4 regions of the Shewanella sp. 10N.261.52.F9 genome follow, and region 1 is predicted to be linked to each of the others. Evidence: predicted binding sites of a transcription regulator. Region 1 holds the regulator's gene; each other region holds the start of a gene.
What was found. The regulator sigma-54, encoded in region 1, starts transcription at its own class of promoters, with help from an activator protein. The targets are predictions, from matches to a motif close to GTTGGCACGNNNNTNGNNT.
Positions count from the first base shown of each region.

Region 2: a site for sigma-54 is predicted at 1,723-1,741, ahead of flgF (flagellar basal-body rod protein FlgF). Genes of this name have one in related genera too.
Region 3: a site for sigma-54 is predicted at 1,310-1,328, ahead of AB4298_RS07275 (DUF4097 family beta strand repeat-containing protein). Genes of this name have one in related genera too.
Region 4: a site for sigma-54 is predicted at 1,502-1,520, ahead of fliE (flagellar hook-basal body complex protein FliE). Genes of this name have one in related genera too.

Region 1 is NZ_JBFRNX010000021.1:66,880-70,069, reverse strand. Features, by position in the region: gene rapZ (RNase adapter RapZ) at 1-83, opposite strand, end outside; gene ptsN (PTS IIA-like nitrogen regulatory protein PtsN) at 292-735, opposite strand; gene hpf (ribosome hibernation promoting factor) at 738-1,025, opposite strand; gene AB4298_RS13555 (RNA polymerase factor sigma-54) at 1,055-2,515, opposite strand; gene lptB (LPS export ABC transporter ATP-binding protein) at 2,651-3,190, opposite strand, start outside.
Region 2 is NZ_JBFRNX010000028.1:63,894-67,083, forward strand. Features, by position in the region: gene flgH (flagellar basal body L-ring protein FlgH) at 1-121, opposite strand, end outside; gene flgG (flagellar basal-body rod protein FlgG) at 144-932, opposite strand; gene flgF (flagellar basal-body rod protein FlgF) at 943-1,686, opposite strand; gene flgE (flagellar hook protein FlgE) at 1,923-3,190, opposite strand, start outside.
Region 3 is NZ_JBFRNX010000009.1:83,329-86,518, reverse strand. Features, by position in the region: gene AB4298_RS07285 (M14 family metallopeptidase) at 1-254, shown strand, start outside; gene AB4298_RS07280 (class I SAM-dependent methyltransferase) at 311-1,117, opposite strand; gene AB4298_RS07275 (DUF4097 family beta strand repeat-containing protein) at 1,397-2,152, shown strand; gene lepB (signal peptidase I) at 2,275-2,934, shown strand; gene AB4298_RS07265 (GIY-YIG nuclease family protein) at 3,028-3,190, opposite strand, start outside.
Region 4 is NZ_JBFRNX010000028.1:46,719-49,908, forward strand. Features, by position in the region: gene fliF (flagellar basal-body MS-ring/collar protein FliF) at 1-1,076, opposite strand, end outside; gene fliE (flagellar hook-basal body complex protein FliE) at 1,119-1,451, opposite strand; gene AB4298_RS17840 (sigma-54-dependent transcriptional regulator) at 1,821-3,173, opposite strand; gene AB4298_RS17845 (sensor histidine kinase) at 3,166-3,190, opposite strand, start outside.

The DNA of each region.
Region 1 (3,190 bases):
CAGTAGTAGCCGAGATCTTCGAGCATTCTTAGTAAAACAGATTTGCCTGAACCTGAACGACCAGAGACTAAAACAAGCTTCATCGTATGGGTACCTGATTGAAAATTAACTAAATGTTTGAATATGGTAATAATCTTGTATCTATGGATATAGATTAACTTTTTTAAGCTTTAAAGCAAGAAATTAAGCAGATGATGAAGAAGAATAATATAACTGTAATAATTACTTAGGCCTTTAAATTACTGCTGCAAGCTTACGCTATGCGACGAATTTAAAGACCCCAGTAAGATATTATTGGGTAATGACTTGATATAGTTCTGATTCGTTACTGGTTTTTCTCAACTGTTTTAACACTGCTTTGTCATTAAGCTTTTCTGCCATTGAAGACAAAGTTGCTAAATGCTGTTCACACTGCTCAGATGGCACCAATAGGGCAAATAGAATATCAACGGGCTTTTTATCGATTGAGTCAAATGCAATTGGATCTTCGCATTTGACTAAGACCGCCACAGGTCGCTCGATATTAGCCAGCCTTCCGTGAGGGATCGCTATACCGTTACCTATACCCGTGCTACCCATTTTCTCTCTCGCCAATAGACTTTCAAAGATCTCTTGTGAAGACAGGGTAGGGTACTGGACAGCGGCAATATCACTGATTAACTCCAGTACCTTTTTCTTACTGCCCGGAGTGGCGCAGGTAGTGCACTCCGGCTGCAGGATGGTACTTAGTTCCATCGTTAGTGTTTAGTTAGCTTCTCTTTGTGTTTAAGAACCTGACGATCTAGCTTATCTATCAGGGAGTCTATTGCAGCATACATATCTGCATGCTCCGAAGTGGCAAATACTTCCCCTTTTTTCAGGTGGATTTTTGCTTCGGCAATCTGCTGCATTTTTTGTACATTCAAAATAACGTGCACATTATTGATCTGATCGAAATGTCGTTCAAGCTTTGTGAATTTTTCTTGCACGTAGCCGCGCAAAGATTCAGTAATTTCGATGTGATGTCCTGTCAGGTTGATTTGCATATATCGATCCTCCAAGTGCCTAATTTGAGTTATAAACTCTTACGTTGGTTTGAGGGGGGGATCAGCATCGCTTCTCGATATTTTGCGATCGTACGTCTAGCAACTTTAATCCCTTGTTCTGCCAAAAGTTGAGCCATTTTGCTGTCGCTTAATGGTTTCTTTTGGTTTTCAGCTGCGACTAACTTCTTAATAAACGCTCTAATTGCTGTCGATGAACATTCTCCGCCATCGTCAGTACCGACGTGGCTAGAGAAGAAATATTTCAGTTCAAAGATACCTCGTGGGGTATGCATATATTTCTGTGTGGTTACTCGTGAAATGGTTGATTCATGCATTTCAACCGCTTCCGCGATATCATTTAACACCATGGGTTTCATGGCTTCTTCGCCGTATTCGAAAAATCCTTGCTGGAACTTAACGATACAGTTAGTCACTTTTAATAAAGTGTCGTTACGGCTTTCAAGGCTTTTGATAAACCACTTTGCTTCTTGCAGATGTCCTCGAATAAACTGTCCGTCTGCCTGATTAGTCGTACTACGCGCCATCGAGGCATAATGTTGGTTTACGTTAATTTTAGGCATGTAATCAGGGTTTAGCTCAACAACCCAGCGACCTTTTTTCTTGCTAACCGAGACATCAGGAATAACATATTCGTCTTTACTGCGCGCAATCGCCAGCCCAGGCCTTGGGTTTAGGGTTTGGATCAGTGTAATTGCTTCGCGAAGATCATCTTCTTTAAGCTTTGTTTTGCGCATTAATTGCCTGAAATCTCTACCAGCAATTAAGTCTAAATAGTCTTTGATAAGTAATTTTGCGTTGTCGATATGCGGGGTATCTGCCGCATATTGCGCTAATTGGATCAGCAAACACTCACTCAGATTACGCGCTGCAACTCCAATAGGATCAAAGTGTTGTACTCGTTTTAATACGGCTTCAACTTCATCTAGTTCAGTTTCAGGGTCGCCCATCGCCTCTAAGATATCTTCACAGCTTTGGGTTAAGTAGCCGCGCTCATCAATAGCGTCGATAATAGCAGTGGCGATTGCAAGATCGTTATCAGAAAACGGTGTGAGGTTTTTTTGCCATTCAAGGTGTTCGTACAAGCCTTCGCTGGTTTCACCTTGAAAGGGCATATCATCTTCGCGACTAACGCCTGAGCTGGAGTTAGACGATACGGTGTAGACTTCGTCCCATGTTGTATCCATTGGCAGGTCATCTGGCATGGAATCTTGGGTTAATGCATCAGAGGTTTCAACCGTAGCGCTGTCGCGCTCTAGGCTATTAGAATCGTTTGAAGATGGGTCGTCACTATTATCCATGTCGCCATCTGATTGCTCTTCGTCTAACTCGAGTAGTGGGTTAGATTCTAATGCTTGTTGGATCTCTTGTTGCAGCTCTAAAGAAGATAGTTGCAATAGGCGAATAGCCTGTTGCAATTGAGGAGTCATGGTGAGCTGTTGACCCATTTTGAGCTGGAGTGACGCTTTCATCGTACCGCTATTCCCTACACTGTAGTTAAACGTTAAAGCTCGCTGATTGGCGAAGAAAGCTTAAAAACTCAATACATTGATTTTATTTGGAATTGTATTCCGTATTAAGTTTTTAACTTCCAAATGGTGAATTAACTATAGCCTGAATTGTTCACCTAAGTACACTGCTCGAACTTGCTGGTTGTCTAAGATTTCAGCAGGTGTACCTTCGGCAATAAGATTTCCGTGACTCACGATATACGCATGCTCACAAACATCGAGTGTTTCACGCACATTGTGGTCGGTAATTAGTACGCCTAAACCGCGGTTTTTGAGCTGTTCAATAATCTTTTTAATATCAATTACAGAAATAGGGTCAACACCGGCAAAAGGTTCATCTAATAGGATGAATTTGGGGTTGGCTGCTAATGCTCTGGCAATTTCAACACGGCGTCGTTCACCGCCTGATAGTGCCATACCTTGGCTATCGCGAATGTGAGTAATATGGAACTCTTCTAACAGATGTTCGAGTTGTTCTTCACGTTGTTCATTATTGATGTCACTGCGGGTTTGTAGCACCGCCATAATGTTGTCACGTACAGACAGTTTTCTGAAAATACTCGCTTCTTGCGGTAAGTAGCCAATACCTTTACGAGCACGTAAGTGCATTGGGTCTAAAGTAAGATCGTCATCGTC
Region 2 (3,190 bases), on a different contig from region 1:
TCGTCGGCGGCGCCTCTGGATACACAGGCGCATAATAAGGATCGTCCGCTATCGGTTTACCGTTAGTTGAATTACATCCTGAAATTACTGCAACAAGGGCTAAAAGCCACAAATGCTTCATATTCAACGCCTCTTATAAATGCTTAAAGGTTTTGGTTAACGTAAGACAACATTTGGTCAACAGCTGAAATCACTTTAGAGTTCATCTCGTAAATACGCTGACTTTCAATCAAGTTTACTAACTCTTCTGTCACGTTCACGTTTGAGGTTTCTAATGCGCCTTGTCGAATCGCGCCCATACCATCAAGTGATGCAGTGCCTTGAATAGGTGTGCCACTTGCGCCAGTTTCTAAGTATAAGTTCTGCCCCATAGGGTCGAGTCCTGACGGATTAATAAAATCAGAAATAGCTAGCTGACCCACGACTTGGTTTTCTGCGTTGCCCGGTGTTTTAACCGACACTTCACCTTCAGCTGAAACGGTGATACTTGTGGCATCTTCAGGAATGGTGATAGCAGGTTGAATCACATAGCCTGAACCTGGGGTCACGATTTGGCCGGTGTCATCTAAACTAAACTGGCCGTTGCGGGTATAAGCTGCGGTGCCATCTGGTAATTGCACTTCAAAAAAACCTGGGCCTTCAACCATCAAATCTAACGAGTTATCAGTAGTGAGCATGTTGCCTTGAGTAAACATCTCTTGGGTAGCAACCACTTTGGTACCCGCACCAATACTTAAACCGTTAGGCAGTTTAGTATTCGAAGCACTGATACCACCAGCTTGATTAACGTTTTGATAAAGTAAGTCTTCAAATACCGCACGACTCTTTTTAAAACCAACAGTACTGGCGTTTGCCACGTTGTTAGAAATAACAGAAATATCGGTTTGCTGAGCGTCTAAACCAGTCTTACTTATCCATAAAGCGGGATGCATAGTATCTCTCCTAGCTTATGCGCATTAAGGCAGAAGACGCGCGATCGTTCTCTTCTGCTGTTTTCATCATTTTTACTTGCATCTCAAACTGACGCTGAAGGTCAATCATAGATACCATTTCATGTACGGCATTAACATTGCTGCCTTCAACAGCGCCGCTTAACAAACCTACGCTAGGATCAGGAGGGGCATTTTCACCTGACATCAAACGGAATAATCCGTCTTCTCCGCGCATTAAGTTTTGGTTACCCGGGTTAACAAGCTTGATCCGGGCCACTTCTTCAATCACTTCAGCGGTAGCACCAGACGGACGCACAGAGACAATACCGTCTTGGGAGATCTCTACCTTTTCAATGGGTAAAGGTAGAACGATTGGGCCATTGTCGCCCATCACAGCTGTGCCTCTGTCGTTACGTAAAACGCCTGAGTTATCGAAACGTAAGCTGCCTGAACGGGTGTAAGCTTCACCACCATTCTCTGCTTGAACTGCAATCCAGCCATCGCCTTTAACGGCGATATCTAAATCGCGACCAGTCGTTTTTATTGGGCCACTAGAAAAGTTTGCAGACGGAGTTTCAGTCATTGAAAATACACGTGTAGGTAAGCCCTCACCAAAAGCTTGCATAGAGCGTGCTTGAGCCAAGTCAGCTTTAAAACCATCAGTATTCGCATTTGCCAAATTGTTGGCACTTACAGCCAACGAATTCATATTCTGTTTTGCGCCGCTCATTGCGACATAGAGCAATTTGTCCACTTAACACTCCGTCAAACTTCCGTCTAAACAATAGCAAAGCAAACTCTGTGCCAACTACTGCTATTTATCAGGAGGTTAAAGTGAGAACGATATTGAAGTGATTGATATTAAATGCGTGATGAGAAATTTATGCAGTAATTTAAAGGTAAAAGCTTAATCAGAAAAACGAGTATCAATGATTGGATAGGAAACACGTTGCCATTGCGGCAACGTGTTCACACTAGCTAATGCTTTGCTTAGCGGATCTGTAGAATTGACTGCTGTAGCGTGTTATTCACTTCAAGCGTTCGAGAGTTAGCTTGGAAATTACGCTGAGCAGAAATCAAATCAACCAGCTCAGTCGTTAAGTCTACGTTCGATTGTTCAAGTGCGGATGAACGAATACCACCAAATGTGCCACTGTTCGCCTCGCCAGCTAAAGCAGGTCCCGAATCTAAACTCGCTTTCCAAGAGGTATTGCCTGCTTGAGTTAATCCTTGCTCATTAGCAAAACTAACCAAGGCAACGCGTGCTAATGGTACCGTTGAACCATTACTGTAGCTTGCGTTAATTAGCCCGTCTGCGCCAACTTCAACGTTAGTTAAACGACCAACGGTTGTACCGTCTTGTGTCAACTCAGTAACTTCAAATGGTGAAGCAAACTGTGTTGGGTTATTAAAGTTAAGCGTCAGCTTTTGTGAGCCATCTGCACCTGGGCCTAGTACGTTAGCACCGCCAACACCTAAAGCTTCTGTTGTGATCACAGCAGGGTCGCTGCCTTCATAACCACCAGTAGAGTTAAATGATACCGCCGCGCCTTTCCAACCACCAGCACTCTCAGCTTTAGCAGTTGAGTCTGCAACACCATCACCAGTGGTGTCCGTCGCGTACTCACCTGACGCCGGATCAACATTAACAGGCTTTCCGTCAACGGCGTAAAACGCAACCCAGTTACTTTCATTGTTATGGGCCGCATTAGGCGGGCGCACAAAATACGAAGTCAAAATATGAGGCTCACCCAGTGAGTCATAGATAGTCACTGAAGTTGAGTTGTTAAACGTTTCTGGGTCATCCGGATCAAATGCAGCAGGGTCAAGGGTACCTTCGCCCGCATTTAGGTTCATCTGTATGCCAACATTGTCAGTCTTAACCGGACTACCAGCGGTGTCAGGGATCTGCACCGGTTTAGTTGTGGTCAAACTCACCGACGTAGAATTTCCCTCTTTATCAACCGGAAAAGTCTGTAAATAGTTACCCGCAGAGTCAACAATATAGTTATTAGAATCAAACTTAAATGCGCCCGCACGAGTAAATGAGTGATCTTGTGAACCAACTTCTGATGAGGTTACAAAGAAACCACCACCGTTAATTGCCATATCAAGCGAGTTATTAGTAAATGCCATGCTGCCCTGGTGGAATTGCTGAGCCACTTGACTCGTTGTAACTCCCCCGCCAACTGCTGTTTTACTATTTGAAAAAATAGAATTGGCATACACATCTGCAAATTCAGCACGTGATTCTTTAA
Region 3 (3,190 bases), on a different contig from region 1:
CAGACTCGCTATTTCAATGGGGCTTTTTCAATCCTATCTTTACTCGCACCGAGTACATTGAAAATTATGCGGTAGAGCCTTTGGCCCAGCAAATGTTAGCCAATGATCCAAGCTTACAGGCCGAGTTTGATAAAGCGCTGAGTGACGAAGCATTTGCTGCTGACCCTAAAGCCCGTCTGCGTTGGTTTTATGAGCGCTGCCCTTACTACGACAATCAATATTTGAAGTACCCTGTATTAAGGGGCAATCAATAACCCTCAGCTACTCATAAAAAAAACAGCGCTTTAAGCGCTGTTTTTATTTCTAAGCTTTATATAGCTTTCTTCGTCGCCGATATTGAGTAGGTTAACGGTAGTCGCTGGCCTTTATGCTCAACGAAGTAGCGCTTACATGATTGCCGTCCACCAGCTAACTCGACTGTTACCGTTTCTTCAGTTAAGTCCGCAAAACACTTGTATGGGCTAAAAGAGTATTCATCGAGACGATTGATCTCGAGCCCAGCCTTAATCAATGCATTAATCACGTCTGCTAACGAGTGCGGCCAACTTATAAAAGTATGGGTGTCGTCGTTGGCATTTTCGGTATAGGTCGCTTCATCTTCAACATCTGGCGCATCCTGATGAAAATAGTTATAGCCCTCGAATACGGCTTGAGCAGGGTGGAACTCCACCATATAAAACTGACCACCAGCCACTAACTTGCTGGCGATAACCTGTGCCCACTTATCAAGGTCCGGTAACCAAACGATGGCGCCGTATGAAGTGAAAACCACATCAAATTCGCCTTTGACCGTCTCGGGCACGCTATAAACATCACTACAGATAAAGTCAGCCGTTAGCTCCGCTTGCTCAGCCAACGACTTGGCTTGAGTGATAGCTGCGGGAGACAAATCAACACCAGTGACCTCTGCTCCCATTCTTGCCCAAGACAAGCTATCGAGACCAAAATGACACTGCAGATGCAATAAGCTTTTGCCAACGACATTAAGTTGCGCCATCTCGATCTCTTGCAGCGAGCTTTTACCTTGTAAGAAGCCTGCAACGTCATAAAACTCAGAAGTCACATGGGTTTGCACCCGCTTATCCCAGCTTTGCTGGTTAACCGATAAATAATCCATATTTGGTCGTCCCTAAGATTTCTACCTTATATGTTTACGGTTTAGCACCCACGATTAAGCCACATATAAGTCATTGAGTAATTTCACTAATAAATAAACGTTCAGCGTAAATTAATAAGCTAATTCACCACTATCGACAATCACTGCCTAACAAAAAACAAAGATAACATAGTTAAAACAATCAGATAACCTATTGGCACGCTTTCTGCTTATTCATCAATATCAAAACTAAGCAGCTTGCCATGCTGCCAACCAAAAATAATAAAAGGACGTTACCCGATGAAACTAACATCTACCTTGCTTGCCGGCGTTATCGCTATGTCACTTTCTGGCTGCATTATTAATGTTAACGGCACCAGTTCAGGCCCCCTAAATCATCAAAAAAAGCAATTACAGGTCGATGCTAACCAAATTGAAACTTTAGTCGCCGAAACTGGTGCTGGAGATCTCAATATTCAAGGTGTTGATGGCTTAACTCAAATTAAAGTAACTGCTGATATCTATACCTATGGCGATATCGACACTAATCTCAGCCTCAAGCAGAATGGTTCAACCGCAACCTTAGTGGCTGATTTTGACAGCAGTATTAACTTTAAGCGCTCCCCCTATATTGACCTTACCATTCAAGTTCCTAGCAGCATGATGTTAGACATTGATGATGGCTCAGGTGATATCGAAATCAAAGGCGTTGCCGCTAACATCAAAGTCGATGATGGCTCAGGTGATGTGTGGATTAAAGGCGGTAACAATCTCGATATCCAAGATGGTTCAGGCTCAGTTGATATTAGCAACACCACAGGCAAGCTAACCCTTGAAGATGGCTCTGGCTCAATTAGTCTGCAGGGAATTGGTGGCGACACCCATATTGACGACGGCTCTGGTGACTTAAGCGTTGCGAATGTAAATGGCACAGTTGTAATTGATGATGGTTCCGGTGATATCGACGTTGAAAACACCCTTGGCCTAAGCATTATCGAGTCTGGCTCTGGCGACCTTAGTGTTGATAACATCAACGGCTCTGTCAGCATGCATTAAACACTGACATAACAGCAAACATCTTCCCGGCGCAAGCACTACAGCAGCAAGACAGATCGAACTAACATTTTATCTATTTACCTGCTGTAGTGCCCTGCCCACCCCATTAAGTCGAGGCCTTTATGAATAAACTCAAACAGCTTTGGAAAACTAATCGTCAGCTAGTGCTATTCATTCTATTGATGTCGGTTTTCAGAAGCGCTGTTGCTGATTGGTACTCGGTACCAACAGGCTCTATGCAACCGACTATCAAAGAAGGCGACCGCATCGTCGTAAATAAAATGGCTTATGATCTTAGAGTGCCGTTTACTGATGTTTCCATCCTAGCAACTGGTCAACCTAATCACGGCGAAATAGTGGTATTTGAATCGGTTGCGGCCAACAAACGCTTAATTAAACGTGTTATCGGCCTACCTGGTGATACGGTGAGCTTACGTAATGAAATACTGTTTATTAATGATCAAGCCTTAGACTATGCCGTGATATCGAACGACACTCAGCAGTTGCTCGCCAAAGAAAACCTATTTGGCTTAATCCACGATATTCGCATTGAAAAAGCGGCTAGCGATAAACTGAGCCAGTTTAATACTGTCACTGTGCCAGATAATCACTACCTGGTGATGGGTGATAACCGCCGTAATAGCGCCGATTCTCGGGTTTATGGTTTTGTGCCTAGAGACGAACTAAAAGGCAAAGCAACCAGCATTGCATTCTCGGTAGATTATGATGACTACTATCTTCCGAGGAAAGACCGGTTTTTTACCAGTTTATACGCTGAATAGCTTCATCACAGCACTTAAACAAATGGCGTAAGCTCGCTTGGTTAAACAAACTAGTTACGCCATTCTTATTCAAGCCAATACAACAACTATCGCTCACTCGACTGCAGCAATAAGGGCTAGCTTCTGCGCCCTGGGCCATTTCTTAAGTGCGATTTCTCGTTTTAGTGCATCAGAATGGCTGCCTACGGTTTCAGAATAAACCAAGGTTAATGGCCCTTTGCCGCGTAAAAACTTGGCTGATTTAGCACTACCACTT
Region 4 (3,190 bases), on a different contig from region 1:
TCAAGCTCAAAGTTACGAGTAGCTTCTTTGTGTGAACTGCCAGATGTTTGTGTTGCAACCTCTGTTGCATTGACCTCTTGCGGGATCTCAGCGTTCATTGGCGGCTGATTTGATAGTGCGCCTGGAATGCCACCTGTCGTGCCGCCGTTAGAGTTGTTCTCAACCACCATCTCACTTCTCAGCGCTGGTAAATCAGGATTATAACGTTTTGCAGTTTGCTCTACCGCGGTAAAATCCATACTAACATCGACTTGAGCTGTAAAGTTCTCAGGGCCTAAAATTGGCATTAAAATCGATTCAATCTTATTACGGTATTCAGATTCTTTTTGCTGCACGATTTCTAGCTCGCGACGAGCAATTGCTGATACACCGTCTTGGCTACCAGAGTTAAGCAGACGACCATTTGAATCTGTTACTGTAACTTTATTAGGCTCGAGGTTATGCACTGCAGACGCAACGATATCGACAATCGAGTCCACTTCTTCTTGGCTTAACCCCACACGACGAGTGCTCACCACAACAGTGGCACTTGGCTTAGAACGGTTTCGTGCAAAAACGTTTTCTTTTGGCAGAGCTAAAATAACTTTAGCGCGAGTAACACTTCTTAATTCTTCAATTGCACGAGCAAGGTTTTGCTCTTGGCTATGCTTTAAGCGCGCTTGTTCCATGCGCTGACTAACACCAAAACCACTGTCTTTATTCAGAAAGTCATTATTAGCTTCAACATTATCGAGCCCTTCTCGGCTCATCAACATCTTAACTTCTTGGTACTTATCTTCAGGAATTTTAACCACATCACCTTGGATCTGATATTTAACCTGATTTTTATCTAAAACATCGAGTACTTGTACCATTTCAGCTGTGGTCATTTCTCCCAGCGGACGGTATTCAGGCTCCTGTGCCCAGATCATCACAAAAACAGCGAGAGCTAAACAGATAGCAAGAGCCAAAATCATCGTCACTTGGCGCAGCATATCAACACCGCCAATTGACCCCATGATGCCAGGCTTATGCTCTTCTTGCACACCTGTTGCTTGCGGATCGGTAGCTAAACCGGAACCTGTTCCTACGACCATTTCTGTACTCACTATTGCACCCTGCTTTTAGTTATCAAAGGCCTAAACAGGCATGCTCATAATTTCTTTATAAGCTTCTACGAGCTTGTTTCGCACTTGAACAGTTGCTTCAAATGCCACGCTTGATTTTTCTCTGGCGATCACGGTATCAGATAATGTCACCGTGGTATCTCCCATCTCAAGTCGAGTGGCGAGATTAGCAGCATTTGATTGAAGTTCGCTTACATTTCCAACAGCTTGGGAGAGAAGTTGTCCGAAATCAGCACCCGATGTATTTTGTACTTGGCGCGAGATCCCTGTTTGAATGCTTGAAGTACCAATTTGACCGTTAAGTGACTGCATCTCTTGCAGTAATGAATTAGCACCAATTTGCATACTTAGCTCCCTTGTCGTTTTCTTGACGAAAATGTTGATATACAGGGATAAAGCAAATAGCTTGCCAGTTTGTAAAAAGAAGGGAAGAGCCAAGAAGGTGCTAGGAAAAGCGAAGGCGAACGACCTGCGGCCTCACAGCACGTTGCTATTTACTTTAATAGAGGGCCACTACAGAACGCTGCGCTTACGGAAAAATAAGATTGAAAGCGACGGCAATAAAAAACCAGAAGACTCAGCTTCTGGCTTATTCACGAAAGATCTTAACTTTAACCGACTCAGCTTGAATCATCTTAACTTGTACCGTCAGCGCAGCGTCCTCGGATTGAGCCTGCGAACGCTCTAACAGCCCAAAGGTCGCCCTTCTTAGCCTTAAGCCGGTATTTGAATGCCTAAATCGCGCATTTTTGCCATTTTATAACGTAAAGTTCTAGCGCTTATCCCTAGTTTTTCGGCAACTAATTTACGACTGCCATTACATTGAGATAAGGTTTCTAAAATAATCACATGCTCTTGAGCTTTAAGCTCATCTCCTAAACCTTCAAGCTCTTGGGGTTTAGCGTCGGTTACGGGGGCTGCTTCAGCACTGAAATCTAACTCTAAAGAGTCGATAATAATGTCTGCCGCGGTGATCTCATTGCTAATAGATAAAATCAACGCTCGTTGAACCACGTTATCTAGCTCTCGCACATTCCCCGGCCAGCGGTGAGTTAATAAGCGTCTTGAAGCGCACTCACTAAATTCAGGCAGTTCATTACGATTAGCGATCAGCGCATGCCGCTGCAGTAAATGTCGTGCTAACGGCAAAATATCGGCAGGACGTTGATTCAATGCAGGCCAAGTTAATGGAAACACATTAATCCGATAATAGAGATCTTCACGAAACTCGCCAGATGCAGCCATCGCCTTTAAATCGCGGTTTGAGGTCGCCAATACCCGAACATTCAGTTTTATCGTTTTACGACCACCTAAACGCTCAACTTCACGCTCTTGCAGCACTCGCAGTAGCTTAGCTTGCAAACCCACTTCCATTTCTGAAATTTCATCAAGCAATAAAGTGCCACCTTGCGCTTGTTCAAACTTGCCAGGACAAGCCTGGTAAGCCCCGGTAAATGCACCTTTTTCATAGCCAAACAGCGTAGCTTCTAACATATTTTCTGGAATTGCAGCGCAGTTTATCGCCACAAAAGGTTCTGACGCGCGCCGACTATTTTGATGAATATAACGCGCTAGAACTTCTTTACCGCTGCCGCTTGGGCCCATAATCATCACCGAGGCATCTGATGCCGCAACTCGCTGAGCTAACGCAAGTAAAGCTAAACTTTTTTCATCAGCAACGATGGGATTGCCTTCAGCAGCCTTGACCGGCATATAACGCGACACCTGATTAAGCAATACTTCTGGTGAGAAAGGTTTTGACAAATAATCAACCGCGCCAAGTTTCATCGCGTTAACCGCATTGTCGATAGTCGCATACGCGGTCATCAATAAAACGGGGAGCTTAGGTTGGTGTTGTTGCAAATAATTAAGCAGCCCTATGCCGCCAACACCTTCCATCTGCACATCGCTTATCACCATGTCAAAGCTTTGGCTTTTTAACGCCAAAATAGCCTCTTCGGCAGAGCCTACATCTACACACTCATAATGAGCTAAAAGTAATGTATCTAGCAGAGCTTCACGCAGTGATGCATCATCTTCAACAAGCAGTAACTTACCTTCAGACATGCTTTACATCTCCGAGC